Regions from separate parts of the Vibrio zhugei genome, predicted to be linked through region 1. Evidence: riboswitches for the same ligand, from Rfam matches in the RefSeq annotation. Region 1 holds a riboswitch; the other holds the start of a gene.

The links. Region 1 has a riboswitch for lysine ahead of lysC (lysine-sensitive aspartokinase 3). Riboswitches for the same ligand answer to the same signal wherever they lie in the genome.
Region 2: another riboswitch for lysine. It lies ahead of EAE30_RS10885 (Na+/H+ antiporter NhaC family protein); the one in region 1 lies ahead of lysC (lysine-sensitive aspartokinase 3).

Annotation. Positions count from the first base shown of each region.
Region 1 covers NZ_CP033078.1:316,610-322,944, reverse strand. Annotated here, with positions in the region: gene uvrA (excinuclease ABC subunit UvrA) at 73-2,895, shown strand; gene EAE30_RS06615 (PglL family O-oligosaccharyltransferase) at 2,960-4,735, shown strand; lysine riboswitch at 4,816-4,988, shown strand; gene lysC (lysine-sensitive aspartokinase 3) at 5,087-6,335, shown strand, end outside.
Region 2 covers NZ_CP033078.1:1,195,864-1,202,198, forward strand. Annotated here, with positions in the region: gene mnmA (tRNA 2-thiouridine(34) synthase MnmA) at 1-543, opposite strand, end outside; gene EAE30_RS10875 (inosine/guanosine kinase) at 1,028-2,332, shown strand; gene EAE30_RS10880 (H-NS family histone-like protein) at 2,432-2,845, opposite strand; lysine riboswitch at 3,236-3,418, shown strand; gene EAE30_RS10885 (Na+/H+ antiporter NhaC family protein) at 3,527-5,116, shown strand; His leader region at 5,315-5,451, shown strand; gene hisG (ATP phosphoribosyltransferase) at 5,503-6,335, shown strand, end outside.

The DNA.
Region 1 (6,335 bases):
CCAGTACCACCTTTGCACAAAACTCACTCTATGTAATACTGACACTCTCGGTATCACCTATAGAGTAAACTGATGGATAAAATCGACATACGTGGCGCTAGAACTCACAATCTCAAAAATATCAATCTCACAATTCCTAGAGACAAACTGGTCGTGATCACTGGTTTATCCGGTTCAGGAAAATCATCGCTTGCCTTTGATACGCTCTACGCTGAAGGTCAAAGACGTTATGTAGAATCATTATCCGCCTATGCGCGGCAGTTTCTCTCATTGATGGAAAAGCCCGATGTGGATCATATTGAAGGCTTGTCGCCTGCGATTTCTATTGAGCAAAAATCCACATCTCATAACCCGCGTTCTACCGTTGGCACCATCACCGAAATATACGATTACTTGCGCCTGCTTTATGCGCGTATCGGTGAGCCTCGTTGTCCTGAGCATCAGGTTCCTTTGAAAGCACAAACCGTCAGCCAGATGGTAGACAAAGTGTTAGAGATGCCCGAAGGCGCGAAAGTCATGCTGCTCGCCCCCATTATCCAAGACCGCAAAGGCGAACACGTTAAAACCTTGCAGAATCTAGCCGCTCAAGGATTTATTCGGGCACGGATTGATGGCGACATCTGCGATCTGTCTGATCCACCGACATTAGAACTGCAGAAAAAACATACTATCGAAGTCATTGTCGATCGTTTTAAAGTGCGCGATGATCTACAGCTCCGTTTAGCCGAATCGTTTGAAACCGCTTTAGAGCTGTCAGGCGGTATTGTGATCGCCGCTCCGATGGAAGGTGACGGTGATGAGCACATTTTCTCCGCTAATTTTGCTTGTCCACACTGTGGATACAGCATGAGTGAACTCGAGCCACGTCTTTTTTCCTTCAACAACCCTGCTGGCGCCTGCCCGACCTGTGATGGCCTTGGGGTACAACAGTATTTTGATGCGGACCGGGTTGTACAAGACGAAAAACTTAGCTTAGCCAATGGTGCGATTCGGGGTTGGGATAAAAGAAATTTTTATTATTTTCAAATGCTAACTTCACTTGCTGAGCATTACTCATTCCAACTAACGACCCCATTTAATGAACTGCCGAAAAAGATCCGTGAGGTCATTTTGCACGGTTCAGGACGCACCGAAATTGAATTTAAGTATGTTAATGATCGTGGCGATCTCCGCGTTAAACACCATCCTTTTGAAGGTATCTTAAACACCCTAGAAAGACGCTATCGCGAGACAGATTCGAACTCGGTACGTGAAGAATTAAGCAAATACGTGTCGACCAAGTCCTGTACCACCTGTTCAGGAACCCGCTTGCGCCTTGAAGCTCGTAACGTGTTTGTCAATGATATTACCCTCCCAGAAATCGTCGCACAGAGTATTGCGGGCTCATTAGAGTTTTTTGAGACCTTAAAACTGGAAGGACAAAAAGCGAAAATAGCAGAAAAAATTCTTAAAGAGATCTCAGACCGACTCACATTTTTAGTCGATGTGGGACTCAATTATCTCAACTTATCTCGTAGTGCAGAGACATTGTCTGGCGGTGAAGCGCAGCGTATTCGTCTTGCCAGTCAGATTGGCGCAGGTCTAGTCGGGGTCATGTACGTCCTTGATGAGCCTTCTATTGGCTTACATCAACGCGATAATGAACGCTTACTTGGTACGCTGACACGCTTGCGTGATTTAGGAAATACCGTTCTTGTGGTCGAACATGATGAAGATGCCATTCGTATGGCCGATCATGTGATCGATATTGGCCCTGGTGCCGGGGTGCATGGCGGGAATGTGGTGGCAGAAGGTACTGTTGATGACATCATGAACACGCCTGACTCCCTCACTGGACAATATCTGACAGGCATTAAATCTATTGCCATTCCCGAAAAACGCACCCCGATTGATAAGAAAAAAATGGTGCACGTTTTCGGCGCTTCAGGTAACAACTTACACAATGTGGATTTAGCGATCCCTGTTGGCTTGATGACATGTGTTACCGGCGTTTCTGGCTCAGGTAAATCCACCCTGATTAATGACACTTTCTTCAAAATAGCCCATACCGCGCTAAATGGAGCAACGACCTCGAAGCCGGCCCCCTATAAACGCATTAAAGGTTTGGAACATTTTGATAAGGTTATCGACATTGACCAAAGCCCAATAGGCCGCACGCCACGCTCGAACCCAGCGACCTACACTGGTATCTTTACTCCAATAAGAGAATTATTTGCTGGCACTCAAGAAGCACGTTCTCGCGGTTATAAACCTGGACGCTTCAGTTTTAATGTGCGCGGCGGACGTTGCGAAGCTTGCCAAGGCGATGGTGTAATCAAAGTGGAAATGCACTTCTTACCCGATGTGTATGTACCTTGTGATGTTTGCCAAGGTAAACGCTATAACCGGGAAACATTGGAAGTTCGCTATAAAGGCAAAACGATTGACGAAGTGTTAGAAATGACGATCGAAGATGCGCGTGAATTTTTTGCTCCCGTACCAGCGATCGCGCGTAAATTACAAACGCTCATCGATGTGGGACTCACTTATATTCGCTTAGGGCAAGCAGCGACAACCTTGTCTGGAGGGGAAGCGCAACGGGTAAAACTCGCTCGTGAGCTATCGAAACGTGATACAGGAAAGACACTGTATATCTTAGATGAGCCGACTACCGGCCTGCATTTCCAAGATATCCAGCAACTCTTAGCCGTCTTGCATCAATTACGTGATCGTGGCAATACGGTCGTCGTTATCGAGCACAACCTTGATGTGATCAAAACCGCCGACTGGATAGTCGATTTAGGCCCTGAAGGTGGACAAGGTGGCGGTGAGATCATTGCCCAAGGCACACCAGAGCAGGTCGCAGAAATCGAGGGCTCACACACAGCCCATTTCCTAAAGCCTATGTTAAAATAGTTCAATCATAAAAAAACAACAGACCAGCGTCCTGCTGGTCTGCTTTGGAGATAGCGAGAAAAACATGGCAACAGTGCTACTAGGCGGCACCCAGCTAGAACCTAAGCCCCCCAAGATTCCACTGACAAAACCCTTCCTGTATGCCATTGCATCACTTTATGTCTATGCCATGCATTTTGTCATGTCGAACCCAGGCGGATCAGGATTAGCATTATCATCCAATGATACCTCATGGATTGCCATCAGTTTAGTGCTTGGCATCGGCCTATATCAGCTTGCTAACAATAAAGTGATACGAGTATCTAAGCTGACTCTTGGGCTGTTTATCGCGTGCCTTCTCATGACCGTACCGGTGTTCTACCATAATGCCGCGCCTGAACATTCCACCCTGCGATTAATGGGCTTATGGGCAGGTTTTGTGTTTTTTTGGTTACTCCAGCAATTTCGTTTTTCGAATCGAGAAAAACAACGATTATTATGGTTTATCGTTATTGGTACATTCATCGAAGCCTGTATCGGCCTATACCAATACTTCGTCCTTGCTCCGGAAATCTTAGTTCGCTTCGACCGCTTTACTCGCCCTTTCGGAGTATTTCATCAGCCCAATGTGATGGCCAGCTTTCTCGCCACGGGTTTATTGGTGGCCGGTTATCTATTAGCAAGACAGCCTAAAAAATATGATCAGCATTGGCTACACACCGCCCTGCTCTATACCACCTCTTTGGCCAGCGCTTTCCTATTAACCGTTTTAGCCTCACGTACAGGTTGGTTGGGCTCCTCTCTTGGCATTCTGTGTTTATTACCCTATTTAAAAAAATACGCCTCTAGGCAGCGTTTTATTTTATGGATCATCGCCATCATCACAGGCGTCTGCATTGCCTTATTCTCAATGCAACAACAAGGCGTATCAGGTTTTGTTGCAAATAAAGTCGACTTACAAAGTCCGCGCCGTTATACCTTTCCTCAAACGCTAGACATGATCATTGAAAAGCCATTTACCGGATATGGTTATGGACGATTTGAATCTCAATACATTCTTTATACCGCTCGCCAGCATCAATTAAATCCAAGTTATCCTCCTGGCCTTCCATCGATGGATCACCCTCATAATGAGCTGATGTACTGGGGCGTTGAAGGTGGCGTGGTGCCGGTGCTGGGTATGCTGATTGCGGCAAGCTTAGTCATTATTCGTCTCTTGTCTGCTAAAAAAGGCACTCGTCTTGCTCTACTTGCGCTTCTCATCCCAATTACATTGCACACACAACTGGAGTACCCGTTTTACCACTCAGCCGCTCATTGGATCACCTTTTTAATCTTGCTCTACTGGATAGAACAACGCTCGTTGTCCCATTGGACTTTCTCGTTTCATGCGTCGATAGCCCGGACATTGAGAATATTTTCTTTATTAATCCCTTTGGTGATCAGCTTCTTTATGTTGACCACCTTACAAACAAATTATGTTTTAAATCGCTTTGAACACGATCCAATCAAGCACGCAGATATGATTCACCGTGTGACTAATCTGGCAGTATGGAAAGACCGCTATGACTGGGACGTGTATAGTTTGTATTTACGTAAGGGGTTAAAAACCAAACAACCTGAAGACATCATACCTTTTGTCAATTGGGCACAAACGGTAATTAAACACACCCCTCGCCCCATTTTTTATAAAAAATTGATTCTTTCTTACGAAGCTCTGGGAGAGGCCAGTCGCGCGGAGCAAACCCGCCACGAAGCGGAGTTTTTATTTCCTAACATCGACTTTACTGATTTAACGCCAGATACCGTCTCTGCGGCTTTATCTTCCGCCCGAGTGACGTTAGAAAAAATCAATAAGTAGTATGTAAATAAAAAAACACTTTTAAGCAATATTTATTCAAAGCCATTGACATTAATCTCGTAAACCCGTTCAATGGAAAACATAACAGAAGAGGAGCGCTACCTAGGTAGATGTTTTGTGGAGCCACTACTCCAAGACAAATCATTGAGGGAGAGTAGTGCCGAGGTCATTTTATCAGTGGAATACTATGACCGGGTGAATGGGCTGAATCCCTTCAACTGTCGCACAGATTGTGTGAAGAGCTTCTGAGGTTATGCCAATCATACTGCCTCTTAACGCTTATTCTCCCCCTCTCTTTAATCGTGAAAGCCTAGGTGTTATACCTTTTATTTTAGTTATGGGAGATCTATTGTGAGCACATTTAATGTAGCGAAATTTGGTGGAACCAGTGTGGCAGACTTTACAGCCATGAATCGCTGCGCAGCCATTATCGAACGCAACCCACAGACGAAACTGGTTGTCAGTAGTGCTTGCTCTGGCGTCACTAACTTACTCGTTACTCTATCAAGTGGTATTGAGAACCCTCAGGAGCGTGCGTCTCTGATTGGTCAAATTGCCGCGATTCACCAAACCATCATCGAGCAACTCAATGATCCTAGCAGCGTGGAAGAACATCTCCTTCACTTTATTGATGTCATTACTAGCGCTTCTGAAGCGGCAGCCTACCAAACCAGTCATAAATTAACCGATCACTTAGTCTCATGTGGTGAGCTGATGTCGACACATTTACTCACACAAATACTGCGTGAGCGAGGATTAGATGCCGTACGCTTCGATATCCGCCATGTACTGCGTACCGATGATAATTTTGGTAAGGCCGAGCCGCAATTAGAAACCATTCGTGATTTGGCCTCCGAGCATTTAACCACATTGTGTGAACAGCATATTGTAGTGACGCAAGGATTCATTGGCTCTGATAGTCAAGGGAACACCACCACACTAGGTCGTGGCGGCAGTGATTATTCGGCCGCACTGATCGCTGAATCGGTGAATGCATCAGGCTTGGAAATTTGGACTGACGTACCCGGCATTTATAGTACCGACCCACGTATTGCTCCAAACGCTTCTCCAATTGGAGAGATCAGTTTTAATGAAGCTTCTGAGATGGCCAATTTTGGAGCAAAAATCTTACACCCCTCCACATTACTACCGGCGTTGCGTCAAGGCATTCCCGTTTTCGTTGGCTCATCCAAAGCGCCAGAACAAGGCGGTACATGGATCCGCAAACAAGTTGAGAGTGCCCCGCAATTCCGAGCCCTTGCTTTGCGTGATAATCAAACCATGGTGACACTGCACAGCGAAAAAATGTTCCAATCCTATGGGTTTCTAGCCAAAGTTTTTGAAATACTGGCCAAACATAAACTGTCCATTGACCTTATTACGACCTCAGAAATCAGTGTCTCGCTCACTCTGGATAAAACAGATACCTCAGGGGGCGCCCCAGAATTACCGGCTGCGGTTCAAGAAGAACTGCAATCTCTATGCTCAGTAAAAGTTGAGCATGATTTAAGCTTAATCGCGCTAATTGGTAATCATATGGACAATCAAGGTTATGCAAAAAAGGTATTTGGCGCCTTGGATGACTTCAATGTCCGCATGA
Region 2 (6,335 bases), 880 kb from region 1:
TTCTAATTCACCCACAGGGAACAAGCTACGGGCAACTTGTTGATGAGTGAGTGCATGTAAAAAGTAACTTTGGTCTTTATTGCTATCGAGGCCGCGAAGCATGGCGGCTTTCTCGCCATTTTCCGGGAAGGTACGGCGCACATAATGACCCATGGCGATATAGTCTGCATCCAGTACTTCATCTGCAAACTCTAGGAAGGCTTTAAACTTAATTTCTTTATTACAGAGAATATCTGGGTTGGGCGTACGACCGGCTTTGTATTCTTCAAGAAAATACTCAAAGACATTGTCCCAATACTCCGCTGCGAAATTAATTTTATGCAAATGGATACCAAGTTTGTCACACACTGCTTGAGCGTCGGCAAGATCTTCAGCCGCCGTACAGTATTCTTCACCGTCATCTTCTTCCCAGTTCTTCATGAACAAGCCTTCAACATGATAGCCTTGTTGTTGAAGAAGATAGGCCGAAACCGATGAATCTACACCACCAGACATGCCGACAATCACTTTCTTCTGACTGTTTGCGTTAAGGTTTTCTGACATAACTTAATACCACTCAATTAACTTGGAGTCAGATTCTAACAGAAAGATTTTTGCTAGGACAGTTCATTACTCGTGATCGTTATAAAAGCCAATGTTAGTGAAGAAAAATTCGCCAATCATAGTGAATACTGCGCAGCAGAGTGAGCGGTAGTAGAGGGAAGGTAAAGTAGATAAAAGATGCACTATTTGTTATTCGTTAATCCTATAATCGTGCGTATCAAATTCAACTGAATTCATATCGAAACAAGGCGATTGTAAAAACGATCAATTGATAGAAGATATTTATTTCTTATTATTTTTAAATAACGCGATGACTTGTTGATGATTTATTTATCGCGTGGTGATGATTGCAATCGGTTGCTATACTGTATATCAACTATAACATTGCTGAGTCGGCGTTTGCGGTTTCTAAAGACGTTGTCGAACGTGTTTGCACGAGGTAGAATCCTCGCCCGTTTATCTCTATTCGAATTTGTTGGGTATTATGAAATTTCCGGGACGCCGTAAGTCTAAACACTATTTTCCGGTTCACGCTCGTGATCCGTTAGTTATTCAATCTCAAGAGGCTGAAAAACTCTCAAAAACACACATTATTGGTATTGACCAAACATTGGTTGATATTGAAGCAACCGTGGGCACGGAGCTTATTGAACGCTATGGATTGAGTAAAGGACATTCGTTGCTGATTGATGATACCCAAGCAGAAGCCTTATATCGTGAGTTAAAAGATAATCACTTAATCACCAATGAACATGCGGGCGGCACGATAGGCAATACCCTGCACAATTACTCTGTACTTGCCGATGATCGCTCAACGCTGCTTGGTGTCATGAGCAGTGACATTAAAATTGGCAGTTATGGCTACCGCTATTTGTGCAATACCTCAAGTCGTATGGACTTAAATTATCTACAAGGTGTTAATGGGGCCATTGGGCGGTGTTTTGCATTAATTACTGAAGATGGCGAAAGAACCTTTGCTATCAGCACAGGATTAATGAACCAACTGCAACCAGAAAGTATCCCTGAGTCTATTTTCCCTAATGCGTCTGCATTAGTGTTAACCGCCTATTTAATTCGTTGCAATGAAGATGATCCGATGCCGAAAGCAACCATGCAAGCTATTGAATATGCTAAAAAGCATAATGTTCCTGTTGTACTAACGTTAGGAACCAAATTTGTTATTCAAGATGATCCACAATTTTGGCGTGAATTTTTAAAAGAGCACATCTCTGTGGTGGCGATGAATGAAGATGAGGCAGCGGCTCTGACTGGTGAAGACGACCCATTATTGGCATCTGATAAAGCGCTGGAGTGGGTTGATCTTGTATTATGTACAGCAGGCCCAGTTGGATTATTTATGGCGGGATATTGTGAAGAAGACAGTAAACGTGAAACAACGTTGCCATTATTGCCCGGTGCCATTCCAGAATTTAATCGTTACGAGTTTAGTCGCCCAGCGATGAAAGCAAGCTGTGTTAACCCCATGAAAGTGTATTCACATATTGCGCCTTATATGGGTGGCCCAGAGAAAATTAAAAATACTAATGGCGCAGGGGATGCGGCATTATCTGCTTTGTTACATGACATGTCTGCGAATAAATACCATAGAGATATTGTGCCTAATTCGAGTAAGCATCAACATGAGTTTTTGACATACTCTTCTTTCTCACAAGTTTGTAAATATTCTAATCGCGCAAGTTATGAGGTATTAGCTCAACATTCGCCGCGTTTATCGAAAGGTTTACCGGAGCGTGAAGACAGCCTAGAAGAAGCGTATTGGGAACGATAGGGCGATAAGAACAGTAGATTCACTGATCCCTCTTTTACCTGTGGTGAAAATAAAAAAGGCTCCGAATTCGGAGCCTTTTTAATGCAATCAGGTCGCCGATTAAATGGCGAAATCTTCTAGAGATTTACCTTCATCTAATGCTTTTTGGATAGCAGAAGGGGTACGACCTTGGCCAGTCCATGTTTTTTCTTGGCCGTTAGTATCTACATATTTATATTTCGCTGGACGTGGCGCACGTTTACCTTTGGCTTTACTTTTGGTTTTTGTTTCACCAGAAAGCGCCGTAATTAGTGCGTTAACATCGATACCGTCAGCGGCGATCTTTTCAGCAATAGCAGAAAGTTTCGCTTCTTGCTCAGCAAGTGCTGCGCGTTCTTCTTCTTCAGCTTGACGACGTTCTTCAACGACGGTGTTTAATTTATCCAACGCGTCTTCAAGTTGTTCTAAAGTTAAGTCGCGAGCGAAAGCACGTAAGCTACGAATATTGAGTAGAGTTTTTGTTAAATCAGACATGACCGTTTCCCATTAAATAAAATCAAAATAATTTAAGTAATTTTAAACCGAGCTTTTTATTCTTACAACATCCGAAATGAAATAATAATAATGACGCGGCGATGATATATCCTATACGACGTATTTTCCAATAAAAAGTTCAGCTTTAAAACATATATGGTGATGAATTAGAGAAAAATAATTGTCAATAAATGTAAATATTGATGGTTAAGTGAATATTGGTGCATAACAAAGTTAATTTTCAGTAAATTATTTTTCATTTGGTTACAAATTGAACATTCAACACCTTGAGTAATATTCCGGTTGCATTGAGGTTTTGAATACGTACAATAACCGCCACCTAAGCGAGGATAAACAGTAATTATAACGTAGGTTTGTTTACTGTTGGATTCTCGACGTAGAGGCGCGGTAGTCATCAGTATTTATGGTTGGAGTGATGTCAATGAACCATAAAAAAAGGGACGATCGCCGAAGCTTGTGTATCCATCGAATATGCCTGCTGGGGTTGTATTGAATAAGTACAACACTGCCATAGTCTATTGTGTTTTTAAACTATGGAGCGCTACTGTAGGGTTGGGTGGAGTGTTCGCTTCCCTTTCGCTTGCTTCAACATAATTGTTATTTGCGAATAACAATTGTCTGCAGTAGATCTCTAACCAACAAAATTGGTTTTTGAAGATCATGAATTTAATCGATTTTTCTACCTCACCGTTATCACTACTTCCACCAGTAGTGGCCCTCAGTCTAGCCATTATTACTCGTCGAGTGTTAGTGTCCCTTGGTGTTGGTATTGTATTAGGCGCGTTGCTTCTTGCTGACTATTCGGTCACCAACACCGTGGTATATATTTGGCAGAAAGTGCTCGCGGTATTTGTCAGTGACGGTAGCATTAATACTTGGAACATGAGTATTTTAGGTTTCCTTATTTTATTGGGAATGATGACCGCGCTATTATCCCTATCTGGCGGAACTCATGCGTTCGCTGAATGGGCACAAGTCCGTGTGAAAAGTAAACGGGGTTCCCAGCTGCTTGCTGCTTTTTTAGGCGTCTTTATCTTTGTCGATGATTATTTTAACAGTCTTGCCGTCGGGTCTATTTCTCGTCCGGTGACGGACCGCTTTTATGTATCACGCGCAAAACTAGCGTATGTCTTGGATTCGACCGCAGCACCGATGTGTGTCGTTATGCCCGCATCAAGCTGGGGGGCTTATATCATGACTCTGGTCAGTGGTATTCTCGTGAGCCATGGCATTACCGATTACACACCTCTTGGGGCATACATGCGATTGGTTCCAATGAACTTTTATGCCATTTTTGCCTTATTAATGGTATTTGCGGTGATTTGGTTCCGTATTGACATTGGCCCAATGCGTAAACATGAAATGCAAGCATCGCAGGGACGTGGCTGTGATACCAGCTCTGCCCAAGCCAGTGATGATGAAGAGCTTGAAATTCCTGCCAGTCAACATGGTAAGGTGTCCGATCTGGTTTTGCCGATCGTAATGCTAGTGATTGCGACGATTGGTACGATGATTTTTACTGGCGCTCAAACATTAGCAGAGAATGGTGATGGATTCTCTGTGTTGGGAGCCTTTGAAAATACGGCAGTGGATACTTCGTTGATTAGCGGAGGTCTAGTTGGGCTCTTGGTGGCCATTGTGACAGTGATGAAACAAAAACTCCCAGCAGGGGATATTGGTCGCACATTATGGATTGGCGCCAAATCCATGTTTGGTGCTGTGATTATTTTGGTGTTTGCATGGACCATTGGTTCTGTCATCGGTGATGTGAAAACCGGGGCTTACTTGTCATCCCTTGTGCAAGACAGCATTAGTCCGCAATGGCTACCCGTGTTGTTATTTATTTTGTCGGGTATCATGGCATTTGCAACGGGCACATCGTGGGGGACGTTCGGTATCATGTTACCTATCGCAGGAGACATGTCTGCGGCGACTGATTTAGCGCTTATGTTACCGATGCTCAGTGCGGTATTGGCGGGTTCAGTATTTGGAGACCATTGTTCTCCGATTTCCGATACCACGATTTTATCCTCGACCGGAGCGCGCTGTAATCACATTGATCATGTGGCGACCCAATTGCCTTATGCATTATCTACCGCTTTCGTTGCGCTGATTGGCTATATTGTCTTAGGCATGAGTGATTCGACGTTGATTGCCTTTGCCGCGACGATCTTAGCGTTTGTTGTGGTCTGTGCCGCGCTCAAATGGGTGTCTCAGCGACGAATCCTAAATAAAAACCCAGCCGCGTAGTATGGCGTAACGATTGGGTTAAAAAAGAGCGTTAAAAGGAAGTCTTCGGACTTCCTTTTTTTATGGGAAAAATCTTTTAAGCCATAAAGGAGAAAAAATACCAAAAAAGCGCTTGAAATATCGCGGCAGCTTCGATAATGTAAATTCAGTCCAACGAAAAACGGTTATAAATATGCGCTCAACTAATATGAATATTCATCATCACCATCATCATCCTTAGTCAGTCTGTCGGGAGATGAGCGCATACCCGGGAGACAGGAAATCTCCCGGTGGTTAATTGAGTCGTGACACAGATTATCAACCCTCGGGAACCAAGCTCCCGAGGGTTTTTTTATTCTGTTTTGAAAAAATCTTTTAATTTCAAAAATTTGCAAAGGGAAGTGTTTATGCAATCGCAACGTCTAAGAATCGCAATTCAAAAAAAAGGTCGCCTTGCTAAAGAGTGCCAAAGTTTACTCAAACAGTGTGGCGTACAATTTAATGTTATGGGTGAACGTTTAGTGGTTCACTCAATAAATATGCCAATCGATCTACTACTGGTCCGGGATGATGATATCCCTGGTTTAATCATGGATGGAGTCGTTGACCTTGGCTTTATTGGCGAAAATGAGCTTGAGGAAGTGCGTTTAGACCGAGTGGCGTTACAGAAGCCGAGTGAGTTTGAAACGCTACGTCGTATGGACTTTGGGGGTTGTCGACTGTCAATTGCGATCGACGCAGACCAAACCTATAACGGCCCGCAAGATTTACAAGGTAAGCGCATTGCCACCACCTACCCACAACTTCTGAAAGCCTATATGGATCGCGAAGGCATCGATTTTAGTACTTGCATGCTCACTGGTTCCGTCGAAGTGGCGCCGCGCGCTGGATTGGCCGATGCGATTGCCGATTTAGTTTCGACAGGTGCAACATTAGAAGCCAATGGTCTTAAGGAAGTGGAAGTCATCTTTGAGTCTAAAGCGACATTGATTCAACGCACAGGTGAGTTTGCACCAGATAAAGTGAATTTGATCAACCGTTTATTGACTCGCATGCAAGGCGTTCAACAAGCAAAAGAGTCGAAATACATTATGCTGCATGCACCGGTCGAAAAACTGGAAGAAATTACGGCATTGTTACCTGGCGCCGAAGATCCCACGGTATTACCGTTATCTGCAGATAAATCCCGTATGGCCTTGCACTTAGTGAGTGCAGAGAATTTATTCTGGGAAACGATGGA